3 regions of the Paenibacillus sp. UMB4589-SE434 genome follow, and region 3 is predicted to be linked to each of the others. Evidence: riboswitches for the same ligand, from Rfam matches in the RefSeq annotation. Region 3 holds a riboswitch; each other region holds the start of a gene.
The links. Region 3 has a riboswitch for cobalamin ahead of metE (5-methyltetrahydropteroyltriglutamate--homocysteine S-methyltransferase). Riboswitches for the same ligand answer to the same signal wherever they lie in the genome.
Positions count from the first base shown of each region.

Region 1 (5,417 bases), on a different contig from region 3:
TGAACATGCCGTCGTAGAGTGGGAAGAGACAGCCGATGTGTGGAGCAGTGCAGTCTTCCACGGCGGACATGCTCAAGCTACTAAAATTGTCAATCATATGGTGGGCAAAGGATTCGATTGCAGCGATCCTGTAGGTTATATGGAGTTGAAGTGTAAGGAATGGGGTTATGATGCCAAACAAACGGTTGGTTTGCTAACTGCAGCCAGGATGACACACTTGTCTGTAGAAGGACTGGAGGGTGATCAATTCTCGTTATTCTGCGCTACAACAGCTGGCACCTCTAATGCAGCACGAGCGGGTATGAAGCGAGAGACATACTCCTCTTACTTGACTCTTGATGAGAACTTGGAGCGTAAGGATTCACTTGCAAAAGCGCAGGACCATAAAGACGATAAGTTCTCTGGGATGATACCAGGCACAATTAATACAATCATTGTTATTGAGGCACGTATTCAGGAAGCCGCTGTGTTGAACCTGCTTCAAAGTGCAGTGGAAGCTAAGGCAGCTGCGCTTGCTGATTTAAATATCCGGGATCGTGAAACTGGATTAATCGCTACGGGTACAACAACGGATACGGTAGCAATCGCGATATTGGATCGTGGACGCTATACGGCCGAACATCAGTATGGCGGCACAGCAACAACGATTGGTAATGAGCTCGGCATGCTGGTCTATAATACGGTGTCCGAATCGGTACGTACCCAGTTTGAAGATGATAATGATGCTGTCTAGCTAGGTTTCGTAACAAGGTAGGAACTAGATAAAGTATAAAGGCGGCAAGGGGGACGTAGAACATGTACGCAGCGGCAATATGGGCTGCAGCTTACATATGGGATCGCATTGTTGGCGATCCGCGTTGGCTGCCGCATCCGGTTGTCATGATCGGTAAGGGAATAACTGCAATGGAGCGATTTATCCGGCGTGTATCGGGGTCGGAAAGGATGTTGAAGCCATTAGGCAGCCTGCTGCCGCTTGTCATCGTCGGCGGGACTTGGGGTGTGACATGGACGCTGCTCTTTGCACTGCATCATGTCCATCCGTGGCTGGCGTGGGGAGTAGAAGCTCTGCTGATTGGGACCACAATTGCGGTCAAGGGGCTGCAAGATGCCGGGATGGCGGTATACCGCAAGCTTGCGGGGGGAGACTTAGCTGGTGCTAGACGAGAGGTGGGCATGATTGTCGGACGTGACACAGATACGCTGGATGAACCCGAAATTGTTCGGGCTACAGTAGAAACTGTGGCTGAAAATATCGTGGATGCGGTTATTTCTCCGTTATTTTTTGCGTTATTTGGTGGTGCCCCACTCGCCATGGCCTATAGAGCCATTAATACGTTAGATTCGATGGTTGGGTATAAAAATGAAAAATACATGAATCTCGGATGGGCATCAGCCCGCTTGGACGATTTGGCGAACTGGATTCCTGCACGTGTTACCGCTCTGCTGCTGACTGTTAGTGCCTGGCTGTTCCGGGCAGGTGATGCGAAGCGTGCGTGGCAGACGGCGCTGCACGACGCGGAGGAACACCCGAGTCCGAACAGCGGCTGGCCGGAAGCGGCGGTTGCGGGCGCGCTCCACATACGCTTGGGGGGCTACAACGTGTACAAAGGCGTTCGATCTTTCCGTGCCTATATGGGGAAACCGTTGGAGGAACTGGCAGCCAAGCATATTCCGGCAACTTGTCGGCTGCTGCGTGGTACTTCACTGCTGTTCGCGGTGCTGGGCTTGCTCGCGCTTATGCTGCGCGGTGGGTGGCTGCTGTGATGTCACTTCCACGAGCAGTAGGGCATCGTCGAGCAGCTAGAGGGGATAGCGTGGCAAATCGTCGCAAGCCAGCGAGAGGTGAGGCAAGGGATGCAACGACAGGTGGCAATAGCATAGCGTTTACCCGATGTTCAGCACGTGGCTGTCGTAAGTCACCAGGCAAACGTGTGTTGAGCGGTAGAAGCTCCGCGGTTAGCCAAAGTGCGACTCGCAGTAAGCAAATGGCGTGTGACAGGAGTGAGGCTCTACATAAAGGCTTAGCCCGCAATAGGGGCACAGCCGGCAATCGTCGCACCCCTGTGCTGGTGCGACTGTATGTTGCGCGCCACGGTGTGACGCGCGCTAATGTCGAGCGGCGGTATGTCAGCCGCTCGGACGTGCCGCTCCTGCCTGAGGCCGGAGCGGCTTTACGCCCGCTGCGCCGCAAGCTGGCAGCGCGGCGTCCGCTCGCATTCGCGAGCGATATGCGCCGGTGCGTGAGCACCTTGGCGCAGGTGTGCCCACACGGCGCACAGCGGGCCGTGTTTGATGAGCGCTTGCGCGAGCTTGATTTCGGCCAATGGGAAGGCCTGACATACAGCGACTTGCAAGCGGACGACCACTATCGCGCCTGGCTGGACAACATGGAGGCGGTTGTCCCGCCAGGCGGGGAGTCGTGGTCCAGCTTTGAAGCACGTACAGCAGACGCATGGCAAGCGATTCTGGCAAGCGCGTTAGTCCGCTCCCCTTCTAAGGGAAGTAAACCATGGGTGTCCCGATGCTCCAAAGTACGCAGAACATTCCGTTCACCGAGGAGTGTCCCCCTTAAGGACATTTTGATCGTGACACACGGTGGAGTGGTGCGCAGCTTGTACACACTTGCTTGGCCAGAGGCATCATTCTGGGACATGACAGTGCCAACTGGAGGCGGGTATATCATCATCGCGCAGCGGTGGGGCAGGCAGTGGCGATTCCTGCGGACAGAGCCGCTTGTGTAGTGCTTTGTTGGCATCATACATTTCCATGAGAATTACTTGATAGGTGAGATCAATCTACGTATGAGCCAGATGGAAAAGGTAGGATTGCGAAATATGTAACTTGCTATCCCTCTGTTGTTCACCTATAATCAATCATTAAGTTCACAATTGGAACGGACAAGTGTATATGACGTCTTCAGGTCCTGTCCCAGATGCAAGGAGACAGGTAATAGGGAAGCCGGTGCAATTCCGGCACGGTCCCGCCACTGTATAACGGAGTTACCCTATGATGAGCTAATGTCCGACCCTGATGGGGAGGAATAGTCATCATGAATTCCGTAAGTCAGGAAACCTGCCAGAAGACGTGACGAGCAACAATCCTTCGCGGAAAGGACCAACGTCAACTCCTATCGGTCGCTTGTTAGCGACGATATATGTGTGCGGACATGAATCCGAGGCATATGTCGACAGCTGACTGCGATAAGCTTCTGCTGTACGATGTCAGTCGATCAGATCCCTATTCCCGCTATGTTGTGGAATAGGGATTTTATTATGTGGTAGGGAATAGTTAACAATATCCGAAGAGCGAAAGAGCGATGCTGAAATGCGCTGACCGTTTCTGGAATGAGAACAAGTTATTTGTCAAGATAAGGGGAGATTTATTCATGAAACCATGGTGGAATCGTACTTTAGCAGCTTTGATGGTATGCGTGTTGGCTGTAAGCCTCGCTGCTTGTGGCGGAGCTAAGGAAGAAGGCACACCAGCACCAGACAAGCAGCAGGAACAGACGGGAACAGAGACATCTACTGATGCCTTAAAGACTACATATCCGTTAACAGTGAAGGATGTAACAGGAGAAGAGTTTAAGTTTGACAAAGCTCCTGAGCGTATTGTGTCGGTGTCTCCTGCAGAGACAGAATCCCTGTTTGCTTTAGGGCTGGATAGCCAGATTGCAGGGGTATCTGATTATGATGACTACCCGGAAGCAGCGAAGACTAAAGCTAAAATGGGCGGCATTATGAAGCCTAACGAAGAGGCCATTATCGCAGCAAAGCCTGATATCGTATTTACCGGCATCTCCATGAAAGAAGATGTGGTGAAGAAGTTCCGTGATTTGGGAATTACGATATTTAAAGTAGAACCTAAATCATTTGATGATGTACTTAAAAATATCGAATTGTATGGTCTGATTACGGACCGTCAGCAGCAAGCGAAAGATATTGTAGAGGGCATGAAAAAGACACGTGACGATATCCAAACGGCTGTTAAAGATGTAACGGAGAAGAAAAAAGTATATATTGAGTTCTCACCAGGCTGGACGGTTGGCAGCGGCGAGTTTATGAATGAATTGATCGAGCTGGCAGGTGGCGTAAACGTAGCAGCGGATGCGCAAGGCTGGGTTCAGATCAATGAAGAAAACATCATTAAGAGCAACCCAGATGTAATCATGTTCACGCAAGGTATTGTAGATTCGGCTACAAACAAGACGCTTGAAGAGATTATACGTGGACGCAAGGGCTGGGAAAACATTAACGCAATCAAGAACAACCAGGTCATTGGCGTTGACTCGAACTTGATTAGCCGTCCGGGACCTCGTGTAGCGGAAGGACTCAAGATCATTGCAAAAGCCATCTATCCAGATTTAATCAAGTAATACCACAATTGTTGAGAGATTACACCAAGATGAGCAACTTAAGATGGGATGAGGCATGATGAATAACATCAACCGAACATCGCGTTTAACGTGGCGACACATCACAATCGCAGGAGGAGCAGGCATATTGCTGCTCCTTTTGTCCGTTGTAGGATGTCTTGCAATCGGTTCCGTACATATGCCATTTGGCGAGATTACACGTATTTTGCTGCACCACCTTCCTTGGATCGGGGATCAGGTTCCAGTTACATGGGATGATGCTTCTGCTCAAATAATGATGAATGTTCGTTTCCCGCGTGTGCTGCTGGCTGTTTTGGTAGGGGCCTCGTTAGGCATTGCGGGGACCGCGTTTCAAGGGGTGCTGCGTAATCCATTAGCAGATCCTTATACATTGGGGGTATCATCTGGAGCCTCAGTTGGTGCAGCGCTGCTTATTTATTTTGGGCTGCAGTACGCCTTCTTCGGACAATGGACAATACCAGTTGTTGCATTTGTAACGGGAGTACTTACGCTTATTGTTGTCTTGCGAATGGCAAGGGAAAATGGCAAAATTCCGATCGAGACCCTAATACTGTCGGGTGTGGTGACCAATGCATTTCTAGGGGCTATTGTGTCCTTTATGGTAGCTATGTCCAAGCAGACGATCAATGAAATTTTGTTTTGGGTAATGGGGAGTTTGGCTTTAAGAGGCTGGCCTTATATTTATGTAATTGCCCCTTACTTTGCAGTAACCTTTATTGTGTTGTGTGCTTATACACGGCAGCTCAATCTGCTTGCCCTTGGCGAGCGACAGGCGTCCCATCTGGGATTGGACGTAGAGCGGACCAAATGGATCGTGCTGTTAACTGCAACGTTAGTAACGGCAGGGGCTGTCTCTGTATCCGGAGTCATCGGGTTCGTAGGACTGGTGGTCCCTCATATGCTTCGACTTATCGTAGGACCTGATTATAGATTGCTTATGCCGATGTCAGCTTTGGGCGGTGGTATATACGTGATGTGGGCAGATACGATTGCGCGCTCAGCGCTGGCACCTACGGAAATT
Region 1 covers NZ_JASOYK010000006.1:63,944-69,360, forward strand. Annotated here, with positions in the region: gene QP775_RS19030 (adenosylcobinamide amidohydrolase) at 1-733, shown strand, start outside; gene cbiB (adenosylcobinamide-phosphate synthase CbiB) at 796-1,764, shown strand; gene QP775_RS19040 (histidine phosphatase family protein) at 1,680-2,741, shown strand; cobalamin riboswitch at 2,902-3,094, shown strand; gene QP775_RS19045 (ABC transporter substrate-binding protein) at 3,386-4,375, shown strand; gene QP775_RS19050 (FecCD family ABC transporter permease) at 4,434-5,417, shown strand, end outside.
Region 1: it holds a riboswitch for cobalamin, as region 3 does, so the genes downstream of both, QP775_RS19045 (ABC transporter substrate-binding protein) here and metE (5-methyltetrahydropteroyltriglutamate--homocysteine S-methyltransferase) in region 3, are expected to answer to the same signal.

Region 2 (5,417 bases), on a different contig from region 3:
TTAAAGGCGAGCCAGCTACTAACACAGACGAAATGTTTGATGTTGCACTTAAAGGCGGCCTGCATACAGGTCTTGTAGCTGAAGGTGATCTTGTTGTAATTACGGCAGGTGTTCCAGTTGGATGCGCAGGCTCCACTAACCTGGTTAAAGTAACGCAGATCGGCACAAGCTGCAAATAGTCATTTTCCGCAAGGAAGCTAATAGGCTAATATATAGACACAAAAGCAATGGTTCATACCATTGCTTTTGTTGTATTCGGAAAGGGGAAATTAGGGTGTCAGAGCCTAAATTTGCTGCTTGTCCGTCAGCATTAACACCGTGGTATGGGCATATACTTCGAGTGCGTTATCAAGAAACGGATAGTATGCGTGTTGTTTTTCATGGCAATTATGTAACCTGGTTCGAAGTCGGACGTACAGAATGGATAAGATCATTAGGTATTAATTATAAGGCTTTGGAGACAGAAGGGCTGCTATTGCCAGTTACAGATCTGCAAGTGTCGTACAAGCAGCCTGCTGTGTATGATGATCAGGTTGCTGTATATACACGGCTGCAGGATTGCAGTCCGATTCGGATGTCATTCCAATCCGTAGTCTGCCGTGTGCAGCGGCCTCTCGCAGATGAACTCAGTGGTAACGGCTGGATCAGTGAACCAACGGGGGAACTGCTGGTTCAAGGGAGCACGACACATGCATGGGTGAACGAAGACTGGCATCTGACGAGATTTGACCGCGCTCAGCCCGACATATGGAAGCTGCTGCAGGAGTTGAGAGCTTTGCCGACAAGCAGCTAGTCTGTCTGATTAATTGTGCCGAAGGCGGGTTTGGAAAGGTGGAATGGACATGTTATGGTTGCTTGTTGTATTAACCGTTATACCGGCGCTTGAAATTTACGGATTTGTCCTGATGAGCGGTTGGGTTGGAGGCTGGAACACACTACTCTTAATACTGCTGACTGGGGTTATTGGTGCTGTAGTCGCCCGTTACGAAGGCAGACAGGTGCTGAAGGATGCGCAGCAGCAGATGCAGGCAGGACAAGTGCCAGGCCGCGTCATGATCGACGGATTGTGTATACTGGCAGGAGGCGTATTGCTTATAACGCCAGGCTTCTTTTCGGATATTATCGGCTTTACGCTTGTATTTCCGTTAACACGTCCCATCTATCGGCATTACTTGTTAAAATGGATTGAGAAGAAGATGAAAAACGGTGATATCATTACATTTCGCCGTTTCTAAGTGCAAATGGCTATTACAGCTCGAAGTGAAAAGAGGATTAGATTGTACTGCGTACAATCTAATCCTCTTTTTGGTCCCCATTTAGGCATGAAACAGGTAAAAAGCGTTGGGAGGTTGTCGTAATCGCCTTAGAAAACAGCTCATGTAGGCAACGCTGAAATTCGTAGCGCCATTTGCAGCAGCTGCACATACGCAGGATCAATTGCTAAGAATAGCTCATTGTAGACCATAAAAACTTACACATACAACAGGTACGATGACTATCGCCTGCCAGTCATCACATAATTTCTTAAATCGCGGAACACATTCGCACGGTAAATGGCGGAAATGAATACCAGAGAAACGGGGCCGATAATGATCCCGAGCACACCAAATAATTTTAACCCCATAAACATAGCGATGAGAGTGGCTAGGGGATCAAGGCCCACGCTAGAAGCAAGTACCTTGGGTTCCATAATCTGTCGTGCAACTAGGACGATGCCGTACAGGATAGAGAGACCAATCCCTGTTGACGAACTCCCCGTCAAGAAGCAATATGCAATCCAAGGCACCATGACAGCACCGACGCCAAGGTACGGCAGCAGATCAACGAAGCCGATCAAAAGACCGATCGTAACCGCATACTCAACTTGGATGATCAACAATCCGGTAATGACAACAACAGCGGTAATCGTGATAAGAATAAATTGCGCACGCAAGTAACCAAACAATGCTTTTTTTAAATCGGACCAAATAGTACGAATCGGCTTGCGGACACGTTCGGGTATGAGATCAGCAGCGATTACGATCCACCTCTTCCAATCCTTGCTAATAAAGAAGGCTGCTAATATGACCACAACAGAAATAGTCGCGATATTAGGCAGGCTGGATAAGAAGAGGACGATACCGTTTAGGAAACTACTGACCAAATAGGTAATTGTATCTGTAACGGTTTCCGTCGTTTTTTTGATGTTGCTGTTAATCGTATCTTGGATGTTTGGATTGTCCACATATAAGGAATTAATCGTTCGTATAAAGGATTGTACCTCTTCATTGTCCACCAGATTTATAAAAATAGACCGCCATACATCCAAATATTGTTGAATCGTCTGGGACAGCGTAATGATCTCTTTGACGATACGCGTCACGACAGCCGCTGCTACAGTGAGCATACCAGTAATAAATACCGTCAATGCAATTGTTACACTAAGCCAACGCGGAATGCGCAGCTTATCCGTCATGCCGTTGACGAGTGGGTTCAGCATCAGTGCAATAAGCCAAGCGAATAGAAACGGGTAGATAAGCGGAAGGATAAAATAACTGCCTGCTAAAGCAGCGACAATTAAAAATGTTACCCAGCCCCCACGCCAAATACGCATCAACACAGCGGCATCCACATCAAATCTCCTTTCCCATCGGGCATAGAATGAAGAAGGTTGTCTAGTTATTCATATGACAATCACACAGGGTGACAGAACTGGAGAAGCAAAGTTGGTACTAATTTGAGCTTCGGAAGACTGTTATGGTTATGTAACATCCCGACCCTGCATGCAGAGCCGCGCATGGCATTGTTGTTAGCGAAGAAGATATCTTTTGGTTTACAGAGAAGTGCAATCAGTTTGGATGACTGATGCTTACATGTTAATCTCTTCGTTTCGTATTCAGCATTTTAGCAGCCTCATTTATGCCGTTACATATTGCCAAACTGTTAGATTGTGCTATAATAATGTCGAATGGACGCCCATTCACGTCATGTACAATAGAAAAAGTTATAGGTAATGGAAGTTTGGTGCAAATCCAACACGGTCCCGCCACTGTAATAGATCGAATATTCGGTCTTAAGTCAGGTCGTTTGCCTAGTAACTTTGTCTGGCTAGTCATTTCGAGGCGAAAGTGACTAGTTTACAAGTCTAGTGACGATTGATGCCTCGCTAGGCTTTTTTACGTTGTAAGCAGGCTGCTGACACTGATGTTAGCAAGGCCAGGTGCTCGCCGCCGAACTTGTACAATGGAGTATAGCTTGTCAAGCGGGAGGTTCTTCAAGGCAGAAGAACAAGGTGCACAATGGTGTGCATGCCCCTTTTTTATACAAGATCACCTATATGCTATTGCGTAGCAGTTGAGATTCGGTTGACGAATATCGGTGTTACAGTGTACAGTTGAGATAGACAATTTAATGATTGCTGCACAATGGCGTGCACATGATAATACAAGCAAAGAGGCTTTTGAAGGGAACGTATCCCTTTGAAAGTCTCTTTTTTTGTTTCCAATAATTTCATGGAGGTGCCTTACATGGACAAAATTTCAATGAAAACGGACATCTATCTGGGACAAGGTGCACTGGATCGCCTGTCAGAGTGGAGAAATAGACGGATCTTCGTAGTCACAGATCCATTTATGGTGAAGTCGGGGATGATTAACCTGCTGTTCGAACGACTGCATGACAGCAACGAACAATACATTTTCAGCAACATTGTTCCAGATCCTCCCGTTGAGATTGTGACAGAAGGTGTGGAAGCGCTCGGCGCGTTTCAAGCGGACCTGATGATTGCAATTGGTGGTGGATCTGCTATAGATGCAGCTAAGGCAATGAAGCTGTTCGCCCACAAATTGCTGGATCAGCATGACATGCCATTTGTAGCCATTCCGACAACTAGCGGGACAGGCTCAGAGGTGACATCGTTCTCCGTCATCAGCGACAAAGAGAAAAATATTAAATATCCTTTGGTTTCCGATGACATGCTGCCGCAAGAAGCAATATTGGACCCAGAGCTGGTCAAAAGTGTGCCCGACTTCATCACCGCTGATACGGGCATGGATGTACTGACACATGCTATTGAAGCATATGTGTCTACAAAAGCAAACGACATTTCCGATGCATTGGCGGAAAAGGCGATCAAACTCGTATTGGCTTATTTGCCACGTGCTTATCAGGATGGCAACGATCTAGAGGCACGCGAGAAAATGCACAATGCCTCTTGCCTGGCAGGGATGGCGTTTAATATTACGTCGCTCGGGCTTAACCATGGAATTGCACATGTGGCCGGAGCGAAATTCAAGATTGCGCACGGACGCATGAATGCGCTGCTGCTGCCGCATGTCATTGCCTATAATGCAGACTACAAGCCGGGTTACGGTAAAGAAGAGAGCAACGCTGCAGCGGTTAGATACGCGGAAATCGCCAGCATATTGGGATTGACTGCACCACATGCCAAGAGCGGCGTGCGCAGTCTGATTCAAGCGATCAAGCAGTTGCAGAAGCAATTAAAAATGCCGCAGACACTACAAGAGTGCGGCGTGGAACGAGCAGCGCTGGAAGAGATGCGCGGGGCCATTGCAGAAGGCGCATTGCAAGACGGATGCACGGCCACTAACCCACGTGTACCTACTGCTGCTGACGTCGTTGAAATTTTGAACAAAATGTATCAATCATAAATTGGAATGAAGTTTCAGATGTAATGATATTGACAACGCTTGCAGGTTAAAATATAGTAAAAGTAACACAACGGCGTGTTGCATACAAATAAAAGCGAAGAGGCTTCTTAAAATTTCCGTGTGAACTTTTAAGGGGTCTTTATGTTTTTTTACAGCTATTTCAAGTGTCACTGACATGAGATGGGATGAGAGTATGGACCAACACAATGAGAAACAACGAGTTATTCAAGAATATGTGCCTGGTAAACAGGTTACGCTGGCTCATATTATCGCGAATCCGAATCCGGACATTTACAAGAAGCTCGGATTGGGAAGCGAGGCAAGAGATGCCATCGGCATTATGACCATTACGCCAAGTGAGGCTTCTATTATTGCGGCTGATATTGCAACGAAGGCGGCTGGCGTTCAGATTGGCTTTGTTGACCGATTCAGCGGATCTCTGGTTGTCACGGGGGATGTATCATCCGTCGAATCCGCAGTAAGTGAAGTCCTGCTGGGACTACAACATATTATTGGCTTCTCGGCTGCGAAGATTACGAGAACGTAGGAGAAGAAGCTGCGATGAAGAAAATTATTTTTGCCGGAAGCACAGGCTCAGGTAAGACAACACTGTGCCAGAAGCTGCACGGTCAGGCAATTGCTTATAAGAAGACACAGGCTGTCGAGAGCTTCGAGCAAGCGATCGATACGCCGGGGGAGTGCATCGAGAATCGTTATTTGTACAAGATGCTGCTTGTCTCTAGTGTCGATGCAGACGTGATTGGGCTT
Region 2 covers NZ_JASOYK010000004.1:98,945-104,361, forward strand. Annotated here, with positions in the region: gene pyk (pyruvate kinase) at 1-179, shown strand, start outside; gene QP775_RS15715 (acyl-CoA thioesterase) at 275-793, shown strand; gene QP775_RS15720 (FxsA family protein) at 843-1,235, shown strand; gene ytvI (sporulation integral membrane protein YtvI) at 1,496-2,611, opposite strand; adenosylcobalamin (AdoCbl) riboswitch at 2,969-3,120, shown strand; gene QP775_RS15730 (1-propanol dehydrogenase PduQ) at 3,507-4,649, shown strand; gene QP775_RS15735 (BMC domain-containing protein) at 4,843-5,196, shown strand; gene QP775_RS15740 (EutP/PduV family microcompartment system protein) at 5,211-5,417, shown strand, end outside.
Region 2: it holds a riboswitch for cobalamin, as region 3 does, so the genes downstream of both, QP775_RS15730 (1-propanol dehydrogenase PduQ) here and metE (5-methyltetrahydropteroyltriglutamate--homocysteine S-methyltransferase) in region 3, are expected to answer to the same signal.

Region 3 (5,417 bases):
ATTTATTCGGATACAGACGTATATGCCCTTACGGCAAGCTGCCAGGAAAAGATATCTTGCGTGCTCATTGATGAAGTACAATTTTTGAATCAAAACCAGATTTTGCAGCTAACCAGAATTGTTGACGAACTTCGTATACCTGTGATGGGCTTTGGATTAAAAAATGATTTTCGCAATGAGCTGTTTGAAGGCAGTAAATATATGCTTCTTTACGCGGATAAGATTGAGGAAATGAAGACGATTTGCTGGTTCTGTGAACGAAAAGCAACCATGAACTTGCGTGTCAACGAGCACGGGCAGCCTGTATATAGCGGAGAACAGATTCTTATTGGTGGGAATGATACCTATTATCCGGTCTGTCGCAAATGTCATGCCCAACCCTCATTATAGCTTGCATTTATATACATTCATGTGTACATTCATGGTAAAGCAAACTTTGTCCTATTCAGAGGTGTTATCATGATTAATCATATAGCGACAGCGGCCGTATATGTAGCAGATCAACAACGCGCCAAGGCATTCTGGGTCGAGAAGATCGGATTCAAAGTTATAGCCGAATATCCGATGGGCCCTTACGCAACTTGGCTTGAGGTCGGGCCAGCAGGTGCTGCTAGCCGCCTTGTCATCTACCCTCGTGCTTTGATGGAAGATTGGCACGAGAAACGGCCGTCTGTCGTGTTTCTGTGCGAAGACGTCCAAGCGGCCTACGATACGTTAAAGGCAAGGGGTGTTGTATTCCAGGGTGAACCCCAGCAAATGCAATGGGGTACATACGCTACGTTTCAAGATGAGGACGGCAACTCCTTTTTACTCAAACAGTGAAACGGGACCGCTTGCGGATACTAATAGTTGGCGCAAATAAAGCAGGCCATTAATGGCCTGCTTTATAAATTGAAAACAACTTAATTGACATAGCTTTGATGCCAGTCGGAATCGTGTGTCAACAAAAACTCCTCTGTTGTTACATACAGTGGAATGTTAGGTAATTCATTTAAATAGTGTCCTTGAATTAATTTATCATAGTGAACCTGACGGTTCCTTGTCCCGTTAACGACAGGCAGCTGGGTATTCTCATCCATGTAGTCATCAACCGCAGCTTGTACCATGTCCAAATAACGAGGAATATGCTTGTCTTGTTCTTCAAATATTTGATACGTGAAACGGGACATATAGAACTTCTGATTGGAGATCCCGCCCAGATAACGACGCAATCGATATAAATCGATACTCTGGTCTTCACGTAATAATTGTGTACGTATCATCTGCTCAGGCATATCATGTTCCCAAGCTAACATGGCACGCTTTACATCTTTCAAAGTGACCACTACTTCTTCATACTCATAATTTTTATTTTTCGCTTTAACGACGCTGCGGTACCAGTTAGTCAGCCATTTCATGTCTGAACACTCCTCTCAATACGGCATTACTTATAGAAAGTAAATAATTAAACCGCTATGTTGTATCCGCTTACAATTATATTATAGCACAAATTAGCTGTCTTGAGAGCCTTTATTGTCTAATTCCATATATTTAGATTTAAATTATAAAAACAATATATGTGTAATCACGTGATAAAGCCGTGTCCGCATACGCTGCACTATTATAGACACTCGAGTCCCTCATTCCATCATTAGGATTGTTGTCTATTGCAGCGTACGCAACACGGCGTTAAGTTAATTCTAGCTTATTAATTAGGAGTTCTTGGTCGTTAAATGTTCACGAGCTTGCTCCGCTGCTTTAACCATATTAGACAATGCAGCGATCGTTTCCTGCTCATTTCTAGTCTTCAAACCGCAGTCTGGATTAATCCAGAAGGTACGTGCAGGCATCACTTGTAGTACCGATTCGATAAAGGAAGCCATTTCTGCTGTAGCAGGTATGCGCGGACTGTGAATATCATAGACACCAAGCCCGATACCCAGCTCATATTGATGCTTAGCGAATACTTCTACGATGTCTCCTCCGCTGCGTGCTGTTTCTACGGAGATGACATCTGCATCCATTTCCCGGATCAAGTCGACCATATCCGAGAAATCACAGTAACACATATGTGTATGCACCTGCGTCTCCGGTTTTACGCCACTTGTCGTCAGGCGGAACGCTTTAACCGTCCATTCACGGTATCCTTGCTTGTCATCTGGATGCAGCGGCATACCCTCTTTGACCGCTGGCTCATCGACCTGAATCATGCCAATGCCCGCTTCTTCCAAAGCTTGAATCTCTTGACGAAGAGCCCATGACAATTGGTAGGCTGCTTCCTCACGTGAAATATCATCGCGTACGAACGACCAATTCAAGATGGTCACTGGTCCTGTTAACATTCCTTTTACCGGTTTGCTGGTAAGGGATTGGGCATATTCCGTCTCGACGACCGTCATCGCTTCCACAAATGCTACATCCCCGTACAATACAGGCGGCTTCACGCAGCGCGAACCGTAAGATTGCACCCAACCGTTCTTGGTAAATACGAACCCTTCCAACTTCTCACCAAAGTACTCTACCATATCTGTACGTTCAAATTCACCATGAACAAGCACATCGATACCAATTTGTTCTTGAATATCAATCCATCGTTTCATTTCGGCTTGCAAATACGCTGTGTATGCAGCCTCACTCCACTCGCCTTTGCGGAACTTTAAGCGAGCTTTACGAACTTCAGCTGTCTGCGGCAAACTCCCGATTGAAGTTGTAGGCAGCAGCGGGAGGTTGGACCAGCGAGCTTGATGTAATGCCAGACGTTCGGAGAACGGAACACGTGTCCACGCTTCCTCAGACGACTGAATCCGTAATAATTCTTCTTTCACCTGCGGGCGGTTGCGTTCTGGCAAGCTGCGCCATTCAGCAACAGCTTGCGCACTGGCAACGATACCAGCTTCCGTGTCCGCCGTAGGATTCGCGAGATGCTGGGCCAGAAGTTCGAGTTCAACCAGCTTCTCATCCGCTCCGGTTAAGATCGTACGTACATATTCTGGAAGCTCAGTCTCGCTGCTTAACGTCAATGGAACATGCAGCAAGCTGCAGGACGGCTGCACGATCCAACGTTCAGCTGGTACTTGAGGCTTCACATATTGTGTCAACAGCTCTGTCACTGCGGCAAGATCGGTCTTCCAAATGTTGCGTCCATCGATGACGCCAAGAGCAATGCGCTTATCAGCAGGGAATCCAAGTTTTTGAATTGCCTCCAGGTTACGCGCTTTTCCATGTACAAGATCGAGACCAAGTACGTCAACTGGCAGCTCTACAAACGATTCATAGTCAGATACGCTTTCAAAGTAAGTTTGCACCCAAATGGAGAGGGATGGAGACTGTGCACGAAGATATGTGTATATCTCTTTGACGGCTACCCATTCTTCTTTATTCATCGGCAGCACGAATCCAGGTTCATCCAACTGAACATTTGTAACCCCTTCAGCAGCAAGAGCAACAAGCACTTCGCCATATACGACAGCAAACTGTTTTGCGACAGCAGCACGATCGGCCGCAGCAATTCCTTTCATTAAGCGAACAAATGTATAAGGTCCGACGAGGACTGGCTTCCATACGGACACGTCCACACTTCCCGCCTGCTTCGCACGGCGTACTGCTGCTACCGGATGGTTATACAACAGTTCAGGTGCACGGTCTTCCCATTCTGGAACGATGTAATGATAGTTGGTATTAAACCATTTTGTCATCTCGCATGCAGTTGATTGTGCAGTACCGCGCGCCATGCCAAATGTAACATCTATTATCGCTTGGGGTGTACCAGCAGCATCACTTTGTGATGACTTCAATGTGTCCAACTGATCGGCAAACTCATGACGGAAACGTTCAGGGATAATATCAAACATAACTGCAGTATCCAGTACGTGATCGTACCACGTATAATCTTGCACAGGAACATAAGACAGCTTGGCGTCAACCAACGTCGTAAGACGCTCTGCTTCAATACGGTTTAACTCCGTTTCCAATTGTGCAGAAGAAGTTTTGCCTCCCCAATATTGTTCCAAAGCTTTTTTCCATTCACGATTGTACCCGATACGAGGATATCCGATGACACTAGTGTTTAATTGACCCATTGTTGCAGCCTCCCCAAATTGAATGTCAAATTATAATTTGCTGTTACGTCATTACGTCGTTACGTCTTCGAAAACACAAAAAAGGGCATTGCTATCTTTGCATACAAAGATAGCAATGCCCGTAAACGTCATGTCAAAGAACAACATCAGATGTGCGTATAGCTCCTTGAATTCAACTACCTCTTACATTCTATCTGCTTACGTCAGACGAATGCAGTCTTGCGTATTATACGCATATGACAGCAGTTAAACACCAAGATTATCCGCGATACATAAAGCTTTCCTCGGTCTGGTTCTATGCCAGCCATCAAGCCTTATGAAGGAACATCCGTGTTCACGTAACACCTCCCTATCTCCCGTAGGTTATGCAGTGTCGTCAGAACGGGCAGGTCTCCTGGCTTCAACCTCATCGATGTCAACTGCCTTCCCGATCATCAAGACCAGTGGCATAGTTAGCTGCATCTCAGCTGTTACAGTGGCGGGACCGCGTCGGTATTGCACCGACTTCCCTATTAAGCTTTGACGTTACCCAAAGCACCTGTTCTCATCTATTCAATTGCGTTGGTTATCGTAACCAATTGTCCTGATTATATCTGCTGCATGAACAAATGACAAGCTTTTATTATCTAGTGTATTTATCGGAATAGAGGTAAATACAATTAAATTAATCAAATAAACAAAATTTTCTCGCGTCTTGGGCTGATTCGTCTTCCCAAAATCCATTTCATTTTATTCATCTTCACCAAGCCCCATAACTAAAAATACTTATAGCCGTCAGCAGGCTTGCAAATTTAACTAGGGGCATCCGCTACCGTACCCTTAACGAAAAACTAAGTAATAACAGGACGTATGTTGCATTGCACTTTGAGGTAAGAACCGTTATGCTGCACAAGAGTTGTTAATAGCTTTGATTTAATCTGACAGCAGCTCGTCTAGCGCTTTTTGATATTTCAAATTTCTTATATAATCTTGTTCAGTCGGCGACTCAATTCTTGATAAGTTCATGTTATCCATAATATCTGCAATCTTAACGCTTCTAGCAACGGGAACAGATTTCAAACGCTGAATGAACTCGATATACGATTCATCTTTATGCCTAGTCAGACATTCAATTGCAAATACTGCATCTTCGGATAATCCGAGCTCAAGTAATTCTTTGCTATTGAGCTCGGTATCCTCTAGAACATCATGCAGAACCGCTACAATTTTTTCTTCCTCGCTTTTCATTTTCAACATGACACGAAGCGGATGCAGTATGTAGGGATTACCGCCTTTGTCCACTTGTCCATCGTGAGCTTTTGTAGCGAGTATGATAGCTTTGCTTATGTTGTTCAACGAATCAGCTCCCATACACTGATT
Region 3 covers NZ_JASOYK010000001.1:1,736,732-1,742,148, forward strand. Annotated here, with positions in the region: gene QP775_RS07070 (thymidine kinase) at 1-390, shown strand, start outside; gene QP775_RS07075 (VOC family protein) at 460-822, shown strand; gene QP775_RS07080 (DUF3939 domain-containing protein) at 903-1,397, opposite strand; gene metE (5-methyltetrahydropteroyltriglutamate--homocysteine S-methyltransferase) at 1,692-4,058, opposite strand; cobalamin riboswitch at 4,426-4,615, opposite strand; gene QP775_RS07090 (GTP pyrophosphokinase) at 4,971-5,393, opposite strand.